One region of the Actinomadura kijaniata genome, then DNA from elsewhere that is predicted to be linked to it. Evidence: riboswitches for the same ligand, from Rfam matches in the RefSeq annotation. Region 1 holds a riboswitch; each other region holds the start of a gene.

The links. Region 1 has a riboswitch for cobalamin ahead of HNR61_RS46590 (ABC transporter substrate-binding protein). Riboswitches for the same ligand answer to the same signal wherever they lie in the genome.
Region 2: it holds a riboswitch for cobalamin, as region 1 does, so the genes downstream of both, HNR61_RS37950 (uroporphyrinogen decarboxylase/cobalamine-independent methonine synthase family protein) here and HNR61_RS46590 (ABC transporter substrate-binding protein) in region 1, are expected to answer to the same signal.
Region 3: it holds a riboswitch for cobalamin, as region 1 does, so the genes downstream of both, HNR61_RS12030 (ribonucleoside-diphosphate reductase subunit alpha) here and HNR61_RS46590 (ABC transporter substrate-binding protein) in region 1, are expected to answer to the same signal.

The regions. Positions count from the first base shown of each region.
Region 1 covers NZ_JACJIA010000001.1:272,459-279,929, reverse strand. Annotated here, with positions in the region: gene HNR61_RS01280 (ABC transporter ATP-binding protein) at 1-93, opposite strand, end outside; gene HNR61_RS46595 (FecCD family ABC transporter permease) at 90-1,127, opposite strand; gene HNR61_RS46590 (ABC transporter substrate-binding protein) at 1,124-2,107, opposite strand; cobalamin riboswitch at 2,165-2,360, opposite strand; gene HNR61_RS01270 (enolase C-terminal domain-like protein) at 2,618-3,724, opposite strand; gene HNR61_RS01265 (thiamine pyrophosphate-requiring protein) at 3,721-5,517, opposite strand; gene HNR61_RS01260 (SDR family oxidoreductase) at 5,675-6,685, opposite strand; gene HNR61_RS01255 (zinc-binding dehydrogenase) at 6,757-7,471, opposite strand, start outside.
Region 2 covers NZ_JACJIA010000014.1:35,824-43,294, reverse strand. Annotated here, with positions in the region: gene HNR61_RS37970 (tetratricopeptide repeat protein) at 1-1,553, opposite strand, end outside; gene HNR61_RS37965 (hypothetical protein) at 1,550-1,996, opposite strand; partial or broken gene HNR61_RS50725 (IS982 family transposase) at 2,340-2,459, shown strand; one part of gene HNR61_RS37960 (IS5 family transposase) at 2,451-3,239, opposite strand; one part of gene HNR61_RS37960 (IS5 family transposase) at 3,241-3,348, opposite strand; partial or broken gene HNR61_RS37955 (replication initiator) at 3,682-5,046, opposite strand; gene HNR61_RS37950 (uroporphyrinogen decarboxylase/cobalamine-independent methonine synthase family protein) at 5,703-6,050, opposite strand; cobalamin riboswitch at 6,170-6,386, opposite strand; gene HNR61_RS37945 (RNA polymerase sigma factor) at 6,383-7,471, opposite strand, start outside.
Region 3 covers NZ_JACJIA010000002.1:988,027-995,497, forward strand. Annotated here, with positions in the region: gene HNR61_RS12020 (YcnI family copper-binding membrane protein) at 1-574, opposite strand, end outside; gene HNR61_RS12025 (hypothetical protein) at 674-1,225, opposite strand; cobalamin riboswitch at 1,333-1,548, shown strand; gene HNR61_RS12030 (ribonucleoside-diphosphate reductase subunit alpha) at 1,694-4,072, shown strand; gene HNR61_RS12035 (ribonucleotide-diphosphate reductase subunit beta) at 4,072-5,067, shown strand; gene HNR61_RS12040 (hypothetical protein) at 5,173-5,340, shown strand; gene HNR61_RS12045 (superoxide dismutase) at 5,460-6,062, shown strand; gene HNR61_RS12050 (RNA polymerase sigma factor) at 6,251-6,784, shown strand; gene HNR61_RS12055 (CU044_5270 family protein) at 6,781-7,471, shown strand, end outside.

The sequences.
Region 1 (7,471 bases):
GGCGGCCTCCAGCGTCACCCCGTCCACCAGCGTCTGCCCCCCGGCGGCCACCGAGACGTCCTCGACCCGCAGCGTCCCCGCGTCCGCGCTCACGCCGTCCGCCTCCGCATCAGCCACAGGAAGAACGGCCCGCCGACCAGCGCCGTCAGGATCCCCACCGGCACCTCCTCCGGGGCGATCACCGTCCGCGCCACCAGGTCGGCGACGATCAGGAACGCGGCCCCCAGCAGCGCGGCCACCGGCAGCGCCCGCCGGTGGTCGGCGCCCACCAGCAGCCGCACCACATGCGGCATGATCAGCCCGACGAAGCCGATGGCGCCGCTCACCGCCACCATCGTCCCGACCACCAGCGCGACCAGCACGAACATCACGGTCCGGAACCGGTGCACGTCCAGTCCCAGCGCGGTGGCGGCCTCCTCGCCCGCCAGCAGCAGGTTCAGCCACCGCGCCGTCCCGGCCAGCGCGACCGTCCCGGCCAGCACCGCGACCGCCGGGACCGCGACCATCCCCCAGGTGGTCCCGGCCAGCCCGCCCAGCATCCACCGCAGCGCCGACTCGGCCGCGTGCGGGTCGTCGGAGGTGACCACCAGGTACCCGGTCACCGCCGACAGCACCTCCGCCGTCGCCACCCCCGACAGCACCAGGCGCACCGTCGTCATCCGCCCGCCGACGCGCGCCAGGAAGTACACCAGCATCAGCGCGGCCAGCGCCCCGAGGAACGCCGCCGACGGCAGCGAGAACGCCCCCAGCACCGTCACGTGCGCGGTCACCACCAGCACGGCCCCGACCGTCGCGCCCGAGGAGATCCCCAGCAGCATCGGGTCGGCCAGCGGGTTGCGCACCAGCGCCTGCAACGCCATCCCGCACACCGCCAGCCCCGCCCCGACGACGGCGCTCATCAGCACGCGCGGCAGCCGCACGTCCAGCACGATCGTCTCGCGCACCACGGGCCAGGTCGGCTCGGCGAGCGCCGGGTGCAGCCGGTGCAGCAGGACGCCCCACACGTCGCCCACCGGGATCCGGACCGACCCGACCGCGACGCCCAGCGTTCCCACCGCCACGACGAGCGCCGCCAGACCGGCCAGGACCAGCGGGTACGGCGCCCGCCGCGTCGCCGCGCCGGTCACCGGAAGCGTTCGGGGTGCAGCTGGCGGGCCAGCGACTCCACCGCCCCCGGCACCCGGACGCCCAGCACGGTCGACGACAGCGGCAGCACCGCGAACCGCCGGTCCCGGATCGCCGGAACGTCCTTCAGCGCCGGGTTCCCCAGCAGGAACCGCTTCTTCTCCTCGACGCCCGTCCTCCCGTAGTCGTAGATGACGACCACGTCGGGGGCCCGCTCGGCGACCTGCTCGAACGACACGTCCCCGAACGCCTTGGGCAGGTCGCCGAAGACGTTGGCGCCCCCGGCCCGCCGGATCAGGTCGCTGCCGACGCCCCCGCCCCCGGCGGTGAAGGCGGTCTTGTCGCCGCTGTCGTAGACGAACACCTTGGGCGGGCGCACCCCCGCGACGCGCTTGCGCACGCCCTCCAGCGTCGTGCGCATCCGCGCGACGACCTGCTCGCCGCGGTCGCGCACCCCGAAGATCTGGGCGATGGCGCGGATCTCGGTGTCCACGGTCTCGACGGTCACCGGCCCCTTCGGGCAGGACTCGACGCTCAGGTGGCTGTCGATCCCGGCCTTGGCCAGCGTCCCGCGCCCGCGCCCGTCCTTGTCGGCGAACGCGCTGGTGAACCCGCCGTAGACGAAGTCCGGCTCGGCCGCCAGCAGCGTCTCGTAGGAGGGGTACTCCCGGGCCAGCACCTTGATCCGCCCGTAGGCGCCCCGGTACTCGGGCAGGATCCGGTCGTCGAGGTAGGCGGTGCCGACCATCGACCGCTCCAGCCCGAGCGCGAGCATGATCTCGGTGGTGTGCTGGTTCAACGTCACCGCGCGCGTCGGCGGCCGCCGGTAGGTCGTGGTGACGCCGCAGTTGTCGATCCGCACGGGGAACCCGGCCGCGGTCCTCCCGGTGTCGCTCCGCGCCGGGCCGCCGCCCCCGCACCCGGCGCTCGTTCCCAGCGCGATCAGGGCGACCAGCGCGGCCAGGGCGCGACGCCCCGGCATCCGCACAGCAGACACAGCCGTTCCACACTCCTCCCCGGGGAGATCCGCCCCGGACTCGTCGAGGTGGCGACGGCGTGAGTCTCCTGGCTCTCGGGTCGTCGCTCGTCCCGGCCTTCCCACCCCCCGACGGGGGCGGTGGCGCGTTCGGGATCCGCTCGCCGATCACAGTGGCGGGACCGCGCCGGATTTCCACCGGCTTCCTCGTTCCGCCGTCGCCCGCTTCACGGCCGACACGAGCGTCGGCCGCGATCGATTCGTTCCTGCGCCATCATCGCACCGACCGGGCGCGCACACGCACCCGAACCCCACCGATCCCGCCCCCGGCGGTTCCGGAAGTGGACACGGCCGCGGGACAGGGACGCCCGCCGCCCGGCCCGGCCGGCGGCCTCCCGCGCCGTCGCGCCCATGAACCGCGTCGCCTCCGAGTCCGCCATCCCACCGGAGATAGCGGTGACCCGTCGCGTTCCGCGGTCATCGGCGCGCGCCGGGGCGCCGGAGGCCGCCGCGTCCTCACCGCACCCGGTAGCGCTCGGCGTCGGCCTCCCGGAACGTCAGCCCGTGCCCCATCGCGTCCCCGCGGGGCCGCACCTCCCCGCCCTCCGGCTCCAGCACGCCGTCGAAGAACAGCGACTCGACCCGCACGTGGTCGTGGAACCACTCCAGGTGCCGCAGGTTCGGCGTCGCCGCGCCCACCACCGCGTGCAGGTGCGGCGCGCAGTGCCCCGACACCTCCAGCCCGCGGGCCGCCGCGACCGCCGCGACCCGCTGCCACTCGCTGATCCCGCCGCACCGCGACGCGTCCGCCTGGAGGCAGTCCACGACCTCGCACATCCGCTGGAAGTACGCCAGGTCGTACCCGTGCTCCCCGGCCGTCACGTCCGCGTCCACCGCGTCCCGCACGACCCGCAGCCCCTCCAGGTCGTCCGACGACACCGGCTCCTCGAACCATCCGACGTCCAGATCCCACGCCGCGCGCGCCACCCGGACGGCCTGCTTGCGCGAGTAGGCGCCGTTCGCGTCCATGTACAGGTCGACCTCGTCCCCGGCGACCTCCCGCACCAGCCGCATGCGCTCCAGGTCCCGGTCGACGGCCGTCCCCCAGCCCTCCCCGACCCTGATCTTCACGCGGGGGATGCCGAGCGCGCCGACCCACTCCTCGACCTGCGCGACGAGCCGCCGGTCGTCATCGGTCGTGAACCCGCCGCTGCCGTACACCGGGACGCTCTCGCGCACCCCGCCGAGCAGCCGGTGCAGCGGCACCTCCAGCAGCCGCGCCTTCAGGTCCCACAGCGCCACGTCCACCGCCGAGATCGCGCACCCGGCGATGCCCTGCCGCGCGTCGTCGCGCATCGCGCGCACCATCGCCTGCCACGCGCCCGCCACGTCCAGCGCGGGCAGCCCGCGCACCACGTCCGCGAGCTTCGTGGCCACGACCGCCGCGCAGGCGGACCCCCCGTAGGCCCAGCCGAGGCCGACCGTCCCCTCGGCCTCGGCCCGCACGACCACCACGTCCGTGGCGTCCCACTCCAGCGTCCCGTCCCCCTCGGGCCGGTCGGTCGGCACGGTGTACGCCGCCGCCTGAACCGACCCCACCAGCGGGTCACCGGCAGCGCTCACTTCTTCCCCCGGTGCGGCAGGAACTCCTGGGCCTTGGTCCGGATGCCCTCCCGGAGCACGCCCCAGCGGTCCTCGTCGCCCTTCAGCAACGCCTGCGCCGCGCCCTTCACCTGGTCGAACGTCGCATGCGGTGGGATCGGCGGGACGTCCGGATCGCAGTGCACGTCCAGCAGCACCGGCCGGTCGGCGGCCAGCGCCCGGTCCCAGGCGGGCCCCACCTGGTCCGGCTTGTCCACCACGATCCCCTCCAGTCCGATCGCCGAGGCGAACGCCGCGTAGTCCATGTCCGGCAGCGTCTGCGACTGCGGGAACTTCGGCGCCCCCTGCATCGCCCGCATCTCCCAGGTGACCTGGTTGAGGTCGTTGTTGTGCAGGACCGCCACCACGAACCGCGGGTCCTCCCACTCCTGCCAGTGGCGCCGGACGGTGAGCAGCTCGGCCAGCCCGTTCATCTGCATGGCCCCGTCGCCCTCGAACACGATCACCGGCCGGTCCGGCAGCCCGGCCTTCGCGCCGATCCCGTACGGGATGCCCGGCCCCATCGTCGCCAGCGTGCCCGACAGCGACCCCCGCGTGTCGGCGCGGAACCTGAGGTTGCGCGCGTACCAGTTCGCGGCCGACCCCGAGTCGGCCGTGACGATCGCCCGTTCGGGCAGCCGGGCCGACAGCTCGTGGAACAGCAGCATCGGGTTGACCGGGTCGGCATCCACCAGGGCCTCCCGGCGCATGGTCTCCCACCACCGTTCGACGTTGGACTCGACGGTCTCCCGCCACTCCCGGTCGGTCTTGCGTTCCAGCAGCGGGATCAGCGCCCGCAGCGTCGCCGCCGCGTCCCCGACGAGGTTGACCTCGTAGGGGTACCGCATCCCGATCATCGTCGGGTCGATGTCGACCTGCACGCCCCGCGCCTGGTCGAGTTCGGGCAGGAACTGCGTGTACGGGAAGCTCGACCCGACCGTCAGCAGCGTGTCGCAGTCGCGCATCAGCTCGTAGCTCGGCCGGGTGCCCAGCAGCCCGATCGACCCGGTCACCCACGGCAGGTCGTCGGGCAGCGCGTCCTTGCCGAGCAGCGCCTTGGCGACGCCCGCGCCCAGCAGGTCCGCGACCCGCTCCACCTCGGCCCGCGCGCCGCGCGCCCCCGTCCCCACCAGCATCGCGACGCGCCGCCCGGCGTTGAGGACCTCCGCCGCCCGCCGCACCGCCTCCCCGTCCGGCGCGATCCGCGGCCGCTCCGTCCCCGGCCTCGACGAGGGCACCATCTTGAACGCGTGGCCGGGCGGGCTGTACTCCAGCTCCTGCACGTCCGCCGGGATGATCACGGCGGTGGGGGCCCGCCGCGCGACCGCGATCCGGATCGCGCGGTCCAGGACGTTCGGCAGCTGCTCGGGAACGGTCACCATCTGCACGTATTCACTGGCGACGTCCTTGAACAGCGACAGCAGGTCCACCTCCTGCTGGTAGGAGCCGCCCATCGCGCTGCGGTCGGTCTGGCCCACGATCGCGACGACCGGGACGTGGTCGAGCTTGGCGTCGTAGAGGCCGTTCAGCAGGTGGATCGCCCCGGGCCCGGACGTCGCCGCGCACACGCCCACCCTCCCGGTGAACTTGGCGTACCCGACGGCCTCGAACGCGCTCATCTCCTCGTGCCGCGCCTGCACGAACCGCGGCCGGTCCCCGGCCCTGCCCCAGGCGGCGAGGAGACCGTTGATCCCGTCCCCCGGGTAGCCGAATACCGTCTCGACCCCCCACTCGCGCAACCGTTCCAGCAGGTGGTCGGCGACCGTGGCGCTCATCGTCAACACCCCTTTCCGTGTTCGTCGCATGCGCGCTGCGTGTCCGGCGGTGCCCGTCCACCCCGCCTACCCACCAGCTCCGGGACCATTCAGCCCCGCGAACACCGAAAGGGGACCGCGATCGACGGCACGAGCCGCGGTCCGCCGACGGCGCTGATCATCCTGCCCGTCGTCGCGCCCCCACCACCCATCCGGCGGCCGCCGCGAGACCGCCCGCCGTCAACGCCCACCGGTGCCGCGACGCCCACCACTGGACGCTGCGCGGGTGCGCCCTCTCGTCGAACCGCCCGTGCGCCCCGAAGTCCGGGCCGCCCTCGCCGTCCACGGGCCGCCACAGGTTCACCGGCTGGCCGGGGTCGGCGGGCTCGTCGCCCTGCTGCGACCCGTAGCCGGTCCGGGCCAGGTACCGGTCCAGCAGCGCGGGCGCGAGCCGCTGCCCCACCAGCGTCGCCACCGTGCTCCCGCCGACCCAGTACTCCCGCCGTCGGGGGTGCTCGGCCGCGTACACCAGCGCCCCGGCGGCGACCTCCGGCTGGTAGATCGGCGACACCGGCCGCGCCCGCCGCGGCATGCGCGCCTTGCCCCACGTGAACTGCGGCGTGTTCACCGCGGGAAGCTGGACCATGGTCGTCCGGACGCCGCTCCCCCGGTGCAGCAGCTCGACCCGCACCGACTCGTGGAATCCCTGGATCGCGTGCTTGGCCCCGCAGTAGGCCGACTGCAACGGGATCCCCCGCTTGGCCAGCGCCGACCCCGTCTGCACGATGACGCCCCGGTCCCGCTCCGCCATCAGCTCCAGCGCGACCCGCGTCCCGTGCACGAACCCGAGGTAGGTCACCTCGGTGACCCGCCGGAACTCCTCCGGCTCGATGTCCATGAACTCCCCGAACACGGTGCTGAACGCGGTGTTCACCCACACGTCGACGGGCCCGAGCTCCCGTTCGATCCGCGCCCCGGCCTCCCGCAGGGCCGCGAAGTCGGCCACGTCCACCGGCACCGCCAGCGCCCGGCCCCCGGCCGCCGCGACGTCCTCGGCGGCGGCCTTCAGCCCGGCCTCCCCGCGGGCCAGCAGCCCGACCCGGTACCCGCGCCGCGCGAACTCCCGCGCCGCGGCCCGTCCGATCCCGCCGCTGGCCCCGGTCACCACCACGACCCTGCCGTCCGCCATCACGGTCCCTCCTCCAGCGGTGCGGTGGTGGTGTTGCCGCTGACCGCCGGGGAAAACCTCCGGCCCGCGGGTCAGACCTCCAGCAGCGTCTTGCCCACCGTCGCCCGCGACTCGATGGCCGCGTGCGCGTCGGCGGCCCGCTCCAGGGGGAACCGCTGCCCGACCAGCGGCCGCACCCGGCCCCGCGCGGCGTCGGCGAGGACCCGTTCGGTCGCCTCCCGCATCAGTTCGGGCGTGGCCGCGGGCTGGACCAGCTCGACGCCGCGCTCCGCGGCCCGCTCCTCGGAGATCCCGGCCCACTCCCCGCTGGCCAGCCCGTAGCTGACCATCCGCCCGGCCGGCCGCAGCGTCCCGAACGCCGCCCGCCCGATCTCGCCGCCGACCCCGTCGAACACCACGTCCACGTCCCCGGCCTCGTCGGCCCACCCCGGCCGCCGGTAGTCCACGACGACGTCGGCCCCCAGCTCCCGGGCGACCCCGGCCTTGCGCTCCCCGCCGACGGCCGCGACCACGACGGCCCCGGCGTTCCTGGCGATCTGCACCAGCAACGACCCGACACCCCCGGCCGCCGCCTCGACCAGGACGCGTTCGCCCTCCTTGACCCCGAGGCCGTCGAACAGCCACGTCGCGGTCCGCCCGTCCGCCAGCACCGCCACGGCCGTGTCGAGCGCCAGCCCCTCCGGCACCTCGAACAGCCCCGCGGCGTCCACCGCGACCCGCTCGGCGTACCCGCCGGACCCGCCGGTCCCGGTCACGACCCGCCGCCCGACCAGCCCCGGATCGACG
Region 2 (7,471 bases), on a different contig from region 1:
AGGGCCTCCTCGTAGCGGCCAAGGGTGCGCAGGTCGTTCCCGTGATCGACGTACAGCCGGGCGTGCGCGGCCGGGTCGTCGGTCCTGGCCAAGCGGTGCTCCAGCAGACGGATCTGCACGGTGGCCTGCCCGGTCGCCATGTCGGGAGGGACCGGGACGGGGATGCGGCTCGCCACGTCTTCCAGCACCTCCGGTGGGATGTCGGCGAGTTCGGCCAATGCCGCCAGCGCCGCGCCACCGGCGGCGACGGCCACTCCGGGATCGGCGGCCAGCAGCGGATAAAGACACTCCCGGCCGACGTGGGGCCAGCGAGCGGCCGCGACGGCCAGCGCGATCACGGGCCGCCCGGGCCTGGCCCCATGCCGGATCGCGGCGGCGGCGGTGTCTGAGGACCAGGGCTGGGCCGGGTAGTCGGCGGAGTGTCCCGGCATGGTCAAGGCGACGAAGTCCTCGGCCAGCCGGTCAGGGTAGAGAGGTTCGAGAACGGTCCCGGCCTCAGGCGGTGGATAGCAGACGGCATGGTCGACGAGAACCGAGGCGCTCGGGTGGCCGAGATGCAACGACTCCAGGAGTTCGGAGCCGGTTTCCTTCGGCTGGGCACCGGCGAGGCAGGCGACGAAGACGGCGCGGTTCATCACCGGCGGCGGCGTGTTGATCCTCTCGGGCCCTCCGCCTTGGTGCAGGCGGGCCCAACCGAGATGCTCTCTGTCGAGCAGGTAGACGGTCAACCCCGCCACGTCCTGCGCGGCTGTACGGCCGGTCGCCAGGGCGTCGACCGCGACCAGCGCGGCCATGTGCACGGTCAGCGTCAGCCCGAACCCGGGATCGTCCAGATCGACCCGCTGGTCGGGGGGCGTGATGCCGTAGCGGTCGGCGAAGCCATCGCATGCCGCCCGGAACATCTGCGCACGTTGCCCATCATTGGAGTCGTCCAGCGGCGCGAGCGCCTGGGTCGAGGCCGACACCTGCTGATTGGCCAGAGAGGCTCTCAGCGCGGGCCAGGGATCGACGCTACGGCCCAGTAGCAGCACCCGTGTCGGCATGTCCGGCTGATGCAGCAGCGCGTTGCTGAACAGCCAGGTCAGCGTGGTGAACGGCCACCGGTCGGCGTAGTCGATCAAAAGCAGCAGCCCGGCGGATCCCGCCGTCCGCAGGTCCTGGCTGCCGGGCGGCGGCAGGACGCTGCCCCGGCCCTCGGTGGCGATGGCCACCTTCCAGCCCAGCGCGCTAACCTGCCGTGCGAGCTCGTCGGCCAACCGGCTCTTGCCCTGGCCTCCGGGGGCGTGCAGCCAGCGGGCCGCGCGCAGCGGGCCGCTAGTGCACCAGCTCCGCACCTCCGCCAACTCTTGGCCGCGACCGGTGAACTCAACGACCGCGAACCGGGCGTTCAGCATCCGGCTGGGCTGTTCGCGGAGCCACTCCGCGTCCGTCTCGGGAGGCGGACGCCAGTTCTCCAACACATACAGTGGAGAGCCGTCACCAAACACGTGGATGTCGGCCCCGATGACCCCGTACGCGAACCCGCCGGTAGCCGTGACGTGCTGGGTGTTCACGACGGTTCGTCGGACTCCCGATGGATGATCACGTTCCCGAACTGTGCGGCGAACACCCGGGCATGATCGCTGGCGACGACGTGTTGGACCCGGTGCTGCTCGGGACGAGGCAGCACGGCAATCGTCCGCTCCGTGAACGCGCGCACGTCCTCGGCGGCTTCGGGATGCTCCCGCAGGAACTCCTCCAGCCGCAGCCGCCAGGCAGGCAGCAGACTCTGGCGGGCCGACTCGGCGTCCTGGGCCCCGGCGACCAAAGCGGCATCGGCGTCCAACCGGGCCACCAGCCCGGGCTGTTCTTCAGGGGCCTTCGAGGTGCCCGTACCGAAAAGGCGGAGCACTCCGCTCCGAGCGACATGCCAGGCGTCGGTGGCCATGGCCCCGACCAGCGCTGTCGACCCTGCGGCGGCCAACGCCACCAGTGATTCAGTCAGCATCCGTCCCACCGTTCACCCGTCCTTGAGCCGAATGTAGCCGGTGTTGCGACGAAGCTCTACGTCATGCGGCACCTTCATCAAGTCGCTGGGGTCGGTGCCGCGAGCCGTCGGAGGGACCGGCCCGGGACTACGCCAGGCTCACTGAGTGTTTTTCATCCTGATAGGACTGGGTTGCGATCACAGGTTGGTCCCAGGGCATCGGTCTGGTGCTGAGCGCAGCGAAGCCCCTGGTAGATGGGTTGAACGACCAAGAACAAAAGGGAACCAAACCCCGACGCCAAGCCTGAGCCGACTACCCACAGCAACCATGGATCTATGAACGCGGAGGTCAGACGTTAAATGACAAGCTAAGGACGGCGACCACCACGCCTTCTTCTGGGAGGTCAAGCTGATGCTGGTCACCACTGCTGAGGGCGCGGTGTGCGTCGTCAGCCTGGCCCACCCCACGCAACTAGGGCGTGTTTCAAAGGCAGGTCAGGAGCCAGTCGTTGATGCAGGCGATGTGCAGGACGGCTTGGTAGCGGACGGCGAGTTTGTCATACCGGGTGGCCACGGCGCGGTGGCGTTTGAGGCGGTTGATGCCGCACTCCACCGCGTGCCGGGCCTTGTAGTCGGTGGCGCAGAACGCCGGTGGCCGCCCGCCGGCGCTGCCGCGCCGCTGGCGGTGGCCGATCTGGTCGGCCGGTTGCGGGATGGTCGCGCGGATGCCGCGACGGCGCAGGTAGGCGCGGTTGGCGGCCGAGGAGTAGGCCTTGTCGGCGCGCACCCGCACCGGTCGGGTGCGGGTGCGCCCGGGTCCGAGCCGCGGCACCGCGATCGCCTCCAGCACGGCCTGGAACTGGGGTGAATCACCGCGTTGTCCGGCTGTCACCAGCAGCGCCAGCACCCGTTGGCCCTGCTCGCAGGCCAGGTGGATCTTGGTGGTGAGTCCGCCGCGTGAGCGTCCCAGCCCGTGATCGGCCGGCTCGGGCGCACCGGTCCCGCCCGGTGGCTGCCTCACCGGGCTGGTGCGGGCGCCGGCGGCGTGCTGGTGGGCGCGGGCGATGGTGGAGTCCACCCCGACCCGCCAGTCGATCAGCCCGTCGGCATCGGCACGGGCCTGCAGGCTGGTGAGGATCTGGGCCCAGATCCCGGCCCGCTGCCAGCGGCGAAACAGCGAATAGATCGCCTGCCAGGAGCCGTAGCAGGCGGGCACGTCCCGCCAGGGCGCCCCGACTCGCACTCGCCAGCCGATGCCGTCGATGAGCTGGCGTTTGGTCCACTGCGGCGGGCGACCTGGGCCTTTGGGGGTGGTTGGGGGTGGGCAGCAGCGGTTCCAGGATGGCCCACTGCGCCTCGGTCAGGTCAAACCGCCTCGTCACCGCTAGGGTGGGCACGAGGTCTCCGGTGGTGCTGGTTCTTCTTGGTCGTTGAACTTGCTACCGGAGACCTCTTGCGTTGGCGGTCACGACACACCGCCACACATCAGACTTCGAAACAGGCCCTAGGTCGAAGCGGCTGCCTTCAGATGAGCGCTCTCGCTCGTTCTTCATCGGTTGCTGTCCAGGCCTGGGCGGTCGGCCGACGCGGCGGGGCGGGACCGGACGGAACAGGCCGCACGCCCGGCGCGCCGGGGCGGGCGGCCGCCTGGCGGGCCGCGTCAGCGGACCGCCCTTGACCCTGTAATGAAACTTCTCGACGTCGGGTGGTCCGGGCTAGCTGGCCTCCTGCTCCTGGTCACGCTCGGTGACCTGATAGCGGATGCGTCGGGCCTTCTGGATGCGGTCGCGGGTCTGCTCTGCCCAGAAGTGTTCGCCGTTCAGCAGTCCTGAGCCGACGTAGGTCCATCGGCCGGTCGTGACGGTTGTCCTGTCGGGGTCGGACTGGGGTTGTCCCTCGTTCTGGTGGGTGGCGTAGTCGGCGCGGGCCTGGCGGAGTTGGGTGAGGGTGACCGAGTAGCGGCGGGACTTGGTGGAGAAGTGTCCGCCCTAGCCGAGCATGTGGACCCATTTGCGTAGCCGGAGCGGTTTGTACTCGGGTAGATCGGCCAGCGCGAAGCAGGTCCAGATCATCCGGCGGGCGTGCTCGGACACCTCCAGGGTCCTGATCTGGTTGGGGTAGCGGATCGGCCGGTCTACCGTGCCGGAGTCCTCGGCTCCCTTGGTGGCGTACTTGGCGATGTAGCGGGCGACGTGCTTGTCGGCTATGCCGTCCAACTCGGCGGCGACCTGGATCGCCTGCACGTCCACCTGCCTCCCCCACTGCGCCGAGTAGGGCAGGCTCTGCCCGTCCGGGTGCGGGACCGGTACCGACACCTCGGCGACTGCGGTGCGTAGGGCCCGCTCCAGCAGGTCGGAGGTCGCCCACGCGGGCGGGGCCTCGTCGGGACCGTTGGGGCCGTCGAGACGCACGACGGCGTGGAAATGGATCAGTCCTCGGCGCTGGTACTCGATCACGCGGGCGTAGGAGATACGGGCCTGCTGGCGGAACGCCTTGTGCGTGATCCCCAACTCGGCGGTGATCTTCCGGGGCACGGCCAGCGTGAGCCGCCGCCACAGCTCCGGCGCGTGGGCGTTCCACAGCACCGCGCGCGGGTAGTCGTAGCAGTCCCCACAGATCGGCTGCCCGAGCATCGGATCGTCGGCGGCATGGCGCAGGCCGCATCCCTCGGGGCGGCCGTGGGGGCACAGCGGGCGGTCTCGGCGTGGACGGCACGGCTGCGCCTGTCCGGCCTTCTCCCGGCGGGCGTGCACTACTCCGAACGATGGCGCGGTCAGGGTCAGGAACACGCGGGGATGCCTGCTGACCTGTTCGGGTACTCCCTTGCCTCCGGTGAGACCGGAGATGATCAGGTGATAGGTGTCGTCGCGGTAGACCTCGGCGCACGCGGCGCAACGGGAGGCGCGGCGGTTCCCGCATGCGGTGAGCAGGTAGCCGGTCGGCTCGTCGTCGGTGCTGTAGGACTCGATCAGCTCGCCGGTCTCACCGTCCACGGTGAGGCGCTCACCGCGTAGCCGGATCGGCTGCTCGCAGCCTCCGGCGGCTTTGATCATCTCGTGCCAGCGGGCGAAGTCCGGCATGGCCGCGCGCTCCACGGCGGCGGTGAGTTCGGGCGGTAGCCCTGGAACGGCGGTCATGCGGCATCCCGCCGCGTCTCGGCAGGCTGCTCGTCGGCGGCCTGGTCGTCCTGGGCGTCTGCAAGGGCTGCTTGGAAGATCCTCGCGACGCGCTGCCACTTGGCGTCGCTCCACGTCGGTGACTGGCTGGCCTGGCGCTTGCCCCACTCGGCTGCTTCCGGGCTCGGCGTCAACCCGGTACCCCTCTCCTCTGAACGGAAGAGAGCACGCGCGAACGACGAGAACCGAAGATCAGGAATCCGCGCAGGCTATCGCCTGGGCCCTTCACTCCCGGCGAGTGTTATCCGATCAGATTCGTGGAGAGCTTCTCCAGGTTGTTAGCGGGTTCTCCCGCCTGGCACCTACCCATGCCGGTCGCCCTAGCCCCGGCTCAACGTGGTTCGACTGTTCGCTTTGGTGTGTGAGGTCGTACGGACCTCCGGGCGGCAGAGCAGCCGTCACTCTGCCTTTCACTCGCCATCCTCGAAGTCGCTGGATGCGGCTCCGGTCCCAGGGTTACCCGCCTGAAGGTCAACTTGAAACCCTTCGGTGGGCGTTCCGGCGGGTTATCACTCTGCGTTACTGGTGGCTGCGCCAGAAAAGTTGCCTGGGTGCACTGACTAGTAATAGTTGGTGTCGAACCACTTGGCCATCTCCAGTGCCGGGACGTCGCGGGTGCCGCGTGCCATCGCGAAGTACCGGCCCAGGCCGGTCAGGTGCCGGTAGCGGTCGGGGACGGCGTCGACCATCACGCTGGTGTCGAGGACCTGGTCGTAGAAGGAGAACGTGTTGGAGGGGATCGCCTCCAGACCGGCGTCGCGCAGCTCCCGCCAGACGTCCGCGCGGAGTCGCGCGCCGACCCCGGCCAGGGCGGTGGCGTCGGCGCGTCCCGCCCAGTAGTCCTCGGTGGCGGACTTCAGCTCCCGGTCCGCCCCGATGCGGGGGTATCCGAGGATCGTGGTGTGCATGGCAGCTTCCCTCGCCGTGCCATCGTGCGGACGCGCGAAAGGGGGAAGGCGGCGCACGGCCGGTGAACGGCGCGGCTCGTCCCGGGCCCTCCCGCGAGGCCGCGGACCACCGCGCGCCGGGCGGCGCGCGGGCGGAGGCAGGTCTTCGGACTCACGGGCACCGCTTCTCGTCGAAGCGCCCTACTGGCCGTCGCTTCCCGGACCCTTCGGATCCAGTGCGTGTGACGGCGGTCGTTCCCGTTCACCGCTGCGGGGCAGTCCCGGATTCGCACCGGGTTCCCTCTTGCGACGCCCGTGTCCGTGGACACGGGCGAACCTTCCGCGCGGGCAGTCTACGATCTTGCGGGCCCGTCCGGCGGACGGGCCGTTCGGTGGTGGTCGGTGACCTGTGTCAGGCGGCGTCGCAGGAGTTTCCGTTCGGCGTCGGTCCCGGCCAGGTCGAGGGCCTGCCGGTAGGCGTCGGCGGCCTCGGCGCGGCGGCCCAGCCGGTGCAGCAGGTCCGCCCGCGCCATGGGATAGGGGTGGTGGCCGCGCAGGCGCGGCTCGTCGGCCAGCTCGTCCAGCAGCGCCAGGCCCGCCCGCGGGCCGTCGCGCATCGCCACCGCGACGGCCCGGTTCAGCGCCACGACCGGGGAGGCGGTGAGGGCCAGCAGCACATCGTAGAGCGCGACGATCTGCGGCCAGTCGGTGGACGCGGCGTCGGCGGCCTCGTCGTGCAGGGCGGCGATGGCGGCCTGCACCCCGTAGGGGCCGGGCGGCCCGCCGGTCAACGCGACCGGCACCAGCCCCAGCCCCTCCTCCACCATCGGGCGGTCCCAGCGGGACCGGTCCTGCTCGTCCAGCAGCACCGGGGACCCGTCGGGGGCGGTGCGGGCGTCGCGGCGCGCGTGGACCAGCAGCATCAGCGCCAGCAGCCCGGTGACCTCGCGTTCGGCGGGCAGCAGGCGGTGCAGGATGCGCGCCAGCCGGATCGCCTCCTCCGCCACGTCGGGGCGTTGCAGGTCCGGGCCCGAGCTGGCGGCGTAGCCCTCGGTGAAGACCGAGTACAGGACGCCGAGCACGCCGGGCAGCCGTTCGGGCAGCTCGTCGGCGCCGGGGACGCGGAACGGGATGCGCGCCTGCCGGATCTTCTTCTTGGCCCGCACGATCCGCTGCGCCATCGTCGCGGTGGGGACCAGGAACGCCCGCGCGACCTCCGGCGTCGTCAGCCCGGCCAGGCACCGCAGCGTCAGCGCGGCGCGGTCCTCGGCGGGCAGCGCCGGGTGGGCGCAGGTGAAGAACAGCCGCAGCCGCTCGTCGGGCAGGTCGTCGCCGATCTCGGGCGGCGGGGCGGGCGCGGCGCGGTCCGCCTCCACCTGCATGACCGCCAGGCGCGCGGCGTAGGCGCGGTCCCGGCGCAGCCGGTCCACCGCCTTACGCCG
Region 3 (7,471 bases), on a different contig from region 1:
AGGCGGCCACCGGCCTGGCGGCGGCGGCCAGCCCCCGGGCGGGCTCCGTGGACCCCTTCGCCGCGAGCTTCAGCACCGGCGCGGGGTGCTCGGGCTCCTCCTTGCCCGGCTCGGCCGGCTGGTCCCACTTGACGACCTCGCCGCCCTCGTAGGTCTGCTCGGCCTTGAACGCCAGCTGGTCCACGTCGGTCGGCAGCGGCCCCATCGACACGTCGAACTCCTGGAACTGCCCCTTGTCGATCTTCCCGCCGGACCAGGTGATCCGGGAGACCGCCTCGGTGAGGTTCGCGCCGTGCACGTTGATCGGCGTCTTGAGCCTGCTCTTCTCCACCTTCACCGACCAGCCCGGCACCGGCCGCACCGACACGAACGCGATCGGGTGGTCCACCGGCAGGTCGACCTGGACCTTGGTGGTCCCGGCGTCGTCGCGCTCGTTCGGCACCCGGAAGGCGACCTTGGTGAAGCCGCCCTGCTCGGCGGTGCCGGGGTTGACGGTGACGTGCGCGGACGCGACGCCCGCCAGCCCGACCACCGACACCGACGCCAGCGCCGCCACCGCGGCGAACCTGGACATGCCCGAAGAGAACCGTGATGACATGGTGAGACTCCGTTCGAGAAGCACGTGAAGAACCCGAACGCGCCGACGGCGCGCCCGGTGACGTACGGCGCTCCCTCAGAGCGCCCTCGAACGGAGCGGCGGCCCCCGCCGGACGACCTGGTGCCGCAGCGCCCGCCCCACGGGCACGGGCACGTCCGTCACCGGTATCACGGGGATACGGGCGGGAGGCGCCGGGGGTTCGACGACGAGCGGCGGCGCCGGCCGGAACGTCAGCCGGCGCGCCAGCGACCACAGGGCCCGTTCGCCGCGCCGCAGCCACCACGCCGCCAGCGCGGCGGCCGCGACGTGCGCGAACGTCATCGTCCAGCCGGAGTCCCGCCCGGGCATCAGGGAGCCGCCGTGATGCCCGGACCCCAGGGCGGCGTCCGCGTACAGCGTGTGCAGCGCGAACTGCCCGCCCAGCAGCCCCCCGAAGATCGTCGGAAGGGACCGCTCGTGCCCGGCCAGCGCCCAGGTGACCCCGAGCGTTCCCGCGAACCCCGCCAGCACCGCCCACGCGGGCACCGCGTGCGACGACGCCAGCCCGTGCCCGAGGGTCGCCAACGCGACCACGACGGTGGCGAACAGCACCGCCCGGGAGGCATGGAAGAACGGTTGCGGGGACATGGCGGCCCCATGGTCCCACCTCCGGACGAAAGGCACCACCCGACCCCCGCCTTGGGGCTGTGACACGCCCTACATGTTGGGGTTGTGCGTCACCCGTCATCAAGATGTAGGGTCATGCCCGTGCTGGTTCGCCCCAGCCGTCCCAGACGGCACGGGCGTCACAAGAGGGAACCCGGTGCGAGTCCGGGACTGCCCCGCAGCGGTGAGCGGGAACGACCGCCGTCACATGCACTGACCCCGGGAACGGGGGCGGGAAGCGACGGCCGGTAGGAGCGCGCAGTGCGCCCGCGAGTCCGAAGACCTGCCAGCTCCGCCGTGGACGCGGTCCGCGGCGAAGGGAGCCCGGAGGGCTCTCGTACGTCCAGGTCTCGCGGGAGGACCGGGGGCGGTGCGCGGCATGCCGGCGACCGGCGGTCCGCGCGTCGTTCGCATGCCCTCGCGGGACGAGCTCGCGAGGGGAAAGAGCACGTGACCCAGGAACTGATCGCGCCACCGGCCGGTGTCCTCACCGGGACCGCCGAGGCCGTCAGCGTCGCACCCGCCCAGGCCGTGCCGACCGGGCAGCCGGTCGAGCGCCTGGCCGAGCAGGTGGAACGCGCCTGCGCCGGGCTGCCGGACGCCGACCCGGCCCGGGTGCTGGCGGCGGTGCGCGCGAACGGGGGAGTGGACGCCGCCGGCCTGCGCGACCTGGCCATCGGCGAGGCGGCCGCGCTGGTCGGCGTCGAGCCCGCCTACTCCCGGGTCGCCGCCCGGCTGCTCGGCGCGAAGATCGCCGACGAGACGGCGGCGGAGGGCGTCCGCTCGTTCGCCGGCTCGGTCGCCGTCGCGCACCGCGAGGGCCTGCTGTCGGACGCGCCCGCCGCGTTCGTCGCCGCCCACGCCGACGCGCTGGACGCCCTGGTGGACGAGGCCGCCGACGACCGGTTCGAGTACTTCGGCCTGCGCACCGTCTACGACCGCTACCTGCTGCGCCACCCGAGGACCCGGCGCGTCGTGGAGCGCCCCCAGTACTTCCTGATGCGCGTCGCGGTCGGCCTGTCCGACACCGTCGAGGACGTCCGCGAGCTGTACGCGCTGCTCAGCACCCTGTCCTACCTGCCGAGCTCGCCCACCCTGTTCAACTCGGCGGCCCGCCGCCCCCAGCTCTCGTCGTGCTTCCTGCTCGACTCCCCGAGGGACGAGCTGGAGTCGATCTACGAGCGGTACGCGCAGGTCGCGCGGCTCAGCAAGTACGCGGGCGGCATCGGCGTCTCCTGGAGCCGGATCCGGTCCCGGGGCTCCCTCATCCGGGGCACCAACGGCCACTCCAACGGCATCGTCCCGTGGCTGCGCACCCTCGACTCCTCGGTCGCCGCCGTCAACCAGGGCGGACGCCGCAAGGGCGCGGCCTGCGTCTACCTGGAGCCGTGGCACGCCGACGTCGAGGAGTTCCTCGAACTGCGCGACAACACCGGCGAGGAGGCCCGCCGCACCCACAACCTCAACCTCGCCAACTGGATCCCCGACGAGTTCATGCGCCGCGTCGAGGCCGACGCGCGGTGGTCGCTGTTCGACCCCAAGGAGACGCCCGAGCTCGTCGACCTGTGGGGCGAGGAGTTCGACGCCGCCTACCGCCGCGCCGAGGCCGAGGGCCGCTACGTCCGCCAGGTCCCCGCCCGCCGCCTGTTCGGCAGGATGATGCGCACCCTCGCCGAGACCGGCAACGGGTGGATGACGTTCAAGGACGCCGCCAACCGCGCCTGCAACCAGACCGCCGAGCCCGGCAACGTCGTCCACCTGTCCAACCTGTGCACCGAGATCCTGGAGGTCACCAGCGACGGCGAGACCGCCGTGTGCAACCTCGGCTCGGTCAACCTCGGCGCGCACGTCTCCGGCGACGACCTGGACTGGGAACGCCTCCGCTCCACCGTCCGCACCGCCGTCCGCTTCCTGGACCGCACCATCGACCGCGGCTTCTACCCGACCGCCGAGGCCGAGGGCGCGAACCGTCGCTGGCGGCCGGTCGGCCTCGGCGTGATGGGCCTGGCCGACGTGTTCTTCAAGCTGCGGCTGCCGTTCGACTCGGCCGAGGCCAGGACGCTGTCCACGCGCATCGCCGAGGAGATCGCCCTCGCCGCCTACGACGCCTCCGCCGACCTGGCCGCCGAACTCGGCGCGCTGCCCGACTACGCCGCCACCCGCACCGCGCGGGGCCAGCTCCACGTCGACCACTTCCCGGACGCGGCGATCACCCGTCCCGACGCGTGGGAGGCCCTGCGCGCCAAGGTCGCCGAGCACGGCCTGCGCAACTCCCTGCTGATCGCCATCGCGCCGACCGCCACCATCGCGTCGATCGCGGGCTGCTACGAGTGCGTCGAGCCGCAGGTGTCCAACCTGTTCAAGCGCGAGACCCTGTCCGGCGAGTTCCTCCAGATCAACAACTACCTGGTCGCCGACCTCAAGCGCCTCGGCCTGTGGGACGCCGCCACCCGCGACGCCATCAAGCGCGCCAACGGCTCCCTCCAGGGCCTGGTCGACCTGCCCGCCGACCTGCGCGAGCTGTACCGCACCGCCTGGGAGCTGCCGCAGAGGGCGCTGATCGACCTGGCGGCGGCGCGGACCCCGTTCATCGACCAGAGCCAGTCGCTCAACCTGTTCATGGAGACGCCGACCATCGGCAAGCTCTCCTCGATGTACGCCTACGCCTGGCGCAGCGGCCTGAAGACCACCTACTACCTGCGCTCCCGCCCGGCGACCCGCATCGCCCAGACCACCATCGCCCAGACCACCGGCGCGCGCACCGCCCCGGACGCCGAGGCGGTCGCCTGCTCCCTTGAGAGCCCCGAGACCTGCGAGGCCTGCCAGTGATGCTGCTCGACCCGGGCATGGACCTGACCCTGCGGCCCATGCGCTACCCCGACTTCTACGAGCGCTACCGCGCGGCGATCCGCAACACCTGGACGGTCGAGGAGGTCGACCTGGCCTCCGACCTGGCCGACCTGGCGCGCCTCACCCCCGAGGAGCTGCACCTGGTCAACCGGCTGGTCGCGTTCTTCGCCACCGGCGACTCGATCGTCGCCAACAACCTGGTGCTCAACCTCTACAAGCACGTCAACGCGCCCGAGGCCCGCCTCTACCTGTCCCGGCAGCTGTTCGAGGAGGCCGTCCACGTCCAGTTCTACCTGACCCTGCTGGACACCTACCTGCCCGACCACGACGAGCGCGTCCGGGCGTTCGCCGCGATCGAGCACATCCCCTCGATCCGCGCCAAGGCCGAGTTCTGCTTCAGGTGGATCGACTCGATCAACCGCCTGGACGAGCTGAGCACCGCCGCCGACCGGCGCGCGTTCCTGCTCAACCTGATCTGCTTCGCCGCGTGCATCGAGGGCCTGTTCTTCTACGGGGCCTTCGCCTACGTGTACTGGCTGCGCTCGCGCGGCCTGCTCAACGGCCTGGCCTCGGGCACCAACTGGGTGTTCCGCGACGAGAGCATGCACATGGAGTTCGCGTTCTCCGTCGTGGACACCGTCCGCGCCGAGGAGCCCGGGCTCTTCGACGCCGCGATGACGCGCCAGGTCACCGAGATGATCGAGGAGGCCGTCGAGGCGGAGCTGGCGTTCGCCCGCGACCTGTGCGGCGACGGCCTGCCCGGCATGAGCGCCGACGACATGCGCCGCTACCTGGAGTACGTCGCCGACCAGCGCCTCGCCCGCCTCGGCCTGCCGGTCCGCTACGGCACCGAGAACCCGTTCGCGTTCATGGAGCTCCAGGACGTCCAGGAGCTGTCGAACTTCTTCGAACGCCGCGTGTCGGCCTACCAGATCGGCGTCGAGGGGGCGGTGGCGTTCGACGAGGCTTTCTGATCCGCCAGGTGAGAGAAGCGTCCCTCCGGGTAGGAGCAACGTCCAGCAACCTTCGCCGGGGTGCCGTTCGTTGACCGGGTGAGCACCCCGCTGAGGAGGAACGGAATGCCTCTCGCCGACCGAATCAGACGCTTCCTGCGCAGCCCGCAGGGCCAGCGCGCGCGCAACCGGGCCGGGCAGATCGCCCGTGACCCGCGCAACCAGGCCAAGGCCCGCAGTCTCCTGGCCCGCTTCCGCGGCAAGGGCGGCGGCGGCCACGGACGCCGCTACTGAGAACCGCCACCCGCGAACCCACCGGCCCGTCCCGCTCCCCGGAGCGGGACGGGCCTTCTCATGCCCACACGCACCTGCAAACTGGACTTACCTGCGAACGAGTTGCAATAGTAGAGATCATGTCGAACTACACGCTGCCCGACCTCCCTTACGACTACGCGGCCCTCGAACCCGCCATCACCGGCGAGATCCTGGAGCTGCACCACGCCAAGCACCACGCGGCCTACGTCAAGGGCGCCAACGACACGTTGGAGAAGCTCGCCGAAGCGCGCGAGAAGGAGCAGTTCGGCGGTCTGGTCGGCCTGGAGAAGACCTTCGCTTTCAACCTCTCCGGCCATGTGCTCCACTCGATCTTCTGGGAGAACCTGTCCCCGGACGGCGGCGACCGCCCGGGCGGGGAGCTGGAGTCCGCCATCGACGAGCACTTCGGCTCGTTCGAGGCGTTCCGGAAGCAGCTTTCGTCGGCCACCGCCACCGTGCAGGGCTCCGGCTGGGGCGTCCTGGCGTGGGAGCCGCTCGGCGGGCGCCTGGTGGTCGAGCAGGTGTACGACCACCACGGCAACGTCGGCATGAACACCACCCCGCTGCTGGTGTTCGACGCCTGGGAGCACGCGTACTACCTCCAGTACCGCAACGTGCGCCCCGACTACGTCCAGAAGCTCTGGGACCTCGTCAACTGGGACGACGTGAAGGCCCGCTTCGACAAGGCGCGCAACGCGTAAGCGAGCCGGCGCCGAAGGACGTGCGGCGCCCACCAGGCCGGGATCGTGCTCAGAACCTTTCCTTGCGGCCTGGTGGGCGCCGCACTTTTCCTTCCCCCGGTTCCCCGCGTCGACCGAAAGGAGGACCGCCTGTAAGAAAGCGAGGTGATCTCGGGGGTACCGGGTGACACCCGAGAGGAGGTGGTGACGTGGACGCCGATGTCGAGCGCTTCACGGCCATCTACCGGAAGCACTACCCGAAGGTCCTGAGCTACGCGCTCGCCCATGACGCGCGGGCGGTCGCCGAGGACGTGGCCAACGAGACGTTCCTGACCGCCTGGCGCAAGCTCGACCAGGTGCCGGACGACGACCCGTTGCCCTGGTTGTTCGGCGTGGCGCGGCGGCACCGGCTGAAACAGCGCGACGCCGGGCGGCGGCACGCGACGATCGCCGAGCGGGCCCGGCGGATGAGGTCCGAGCACGGCGCCGACGCCGGCGAGGTGGTCGCCGAGCGGGAGGCGGGACTGGCCGCGTTCGCGGCGCTTCCCGAACGCGACGCCGAGGCGCTGGTCCTGAGCGCCTGGTACGGCTTCTCGGCCGGGCAGGCCGCGCGGGTGCTCGGCTGCTCCACGGCGACGTACTTCGTCCGCCTGCACCGGGCGCGCAAGCGGCTCGCCCGCCTGCTCTCGACCTCCGACCACGCCTCTTTTCCGCACCCGGCCCTGGAAGGACAGCGCGGATGAACACCGTTGACCGCACCGTCGCCTCGCTCAAGCCCGCCGTGCTCGACGCCGTGGAGAACACCCCGGCGGACGAGTCGCGCATCCCCGCGCTCACCGTCGCCTCGCGGGAACGGTCGCGGCGGCGCGTCCCGAGGCTGCCGATCGCGCTGGCCACCGGGGCCGCGGTGGCGGCCGCGGGCGTCACCGTCGTCGCCGTCCGGTCCGACGGCGGCCCGGCGCCCGCCCCGGCGGTCCCGGGCAACGCGCTGCTGGTCGCCGCCGCCAGCGCGCAGAAGGCGCCGGCCGGACGCTACTGGCACGCCAGGAGCATCCTCGGCGAGATCTACGCGGTCGGCGCGCGGGCGGCGACGCACTACCGGATCGACTCGCGTCAGGGGAACGATCTCTGGTTCGCGCGGGACGGCAGGGGCAGCACGACCCACCTGGACCTGCCCGACGTTCCGGTCACCGCCCGGGACAGGCAGAGGTGGCAGGCCGCCGGGTCCCCCGGCATGGTGGGGATCCCCAACACGGAGGGGGGCGAGGGGGACATGCGCCTGGAGATGAACCCCGCGGCCCAGACGGGGCCGCGAATGCGCGTCGAGGGGCGGTGGCACGGTCTGACCGTCGACCAGATCGCCAAGCTGCCCACCGAGCCCGGGGCGCTCCAGAACGCCCTGCTCGGCCTCAGGGGCAACTGGCGCGCCC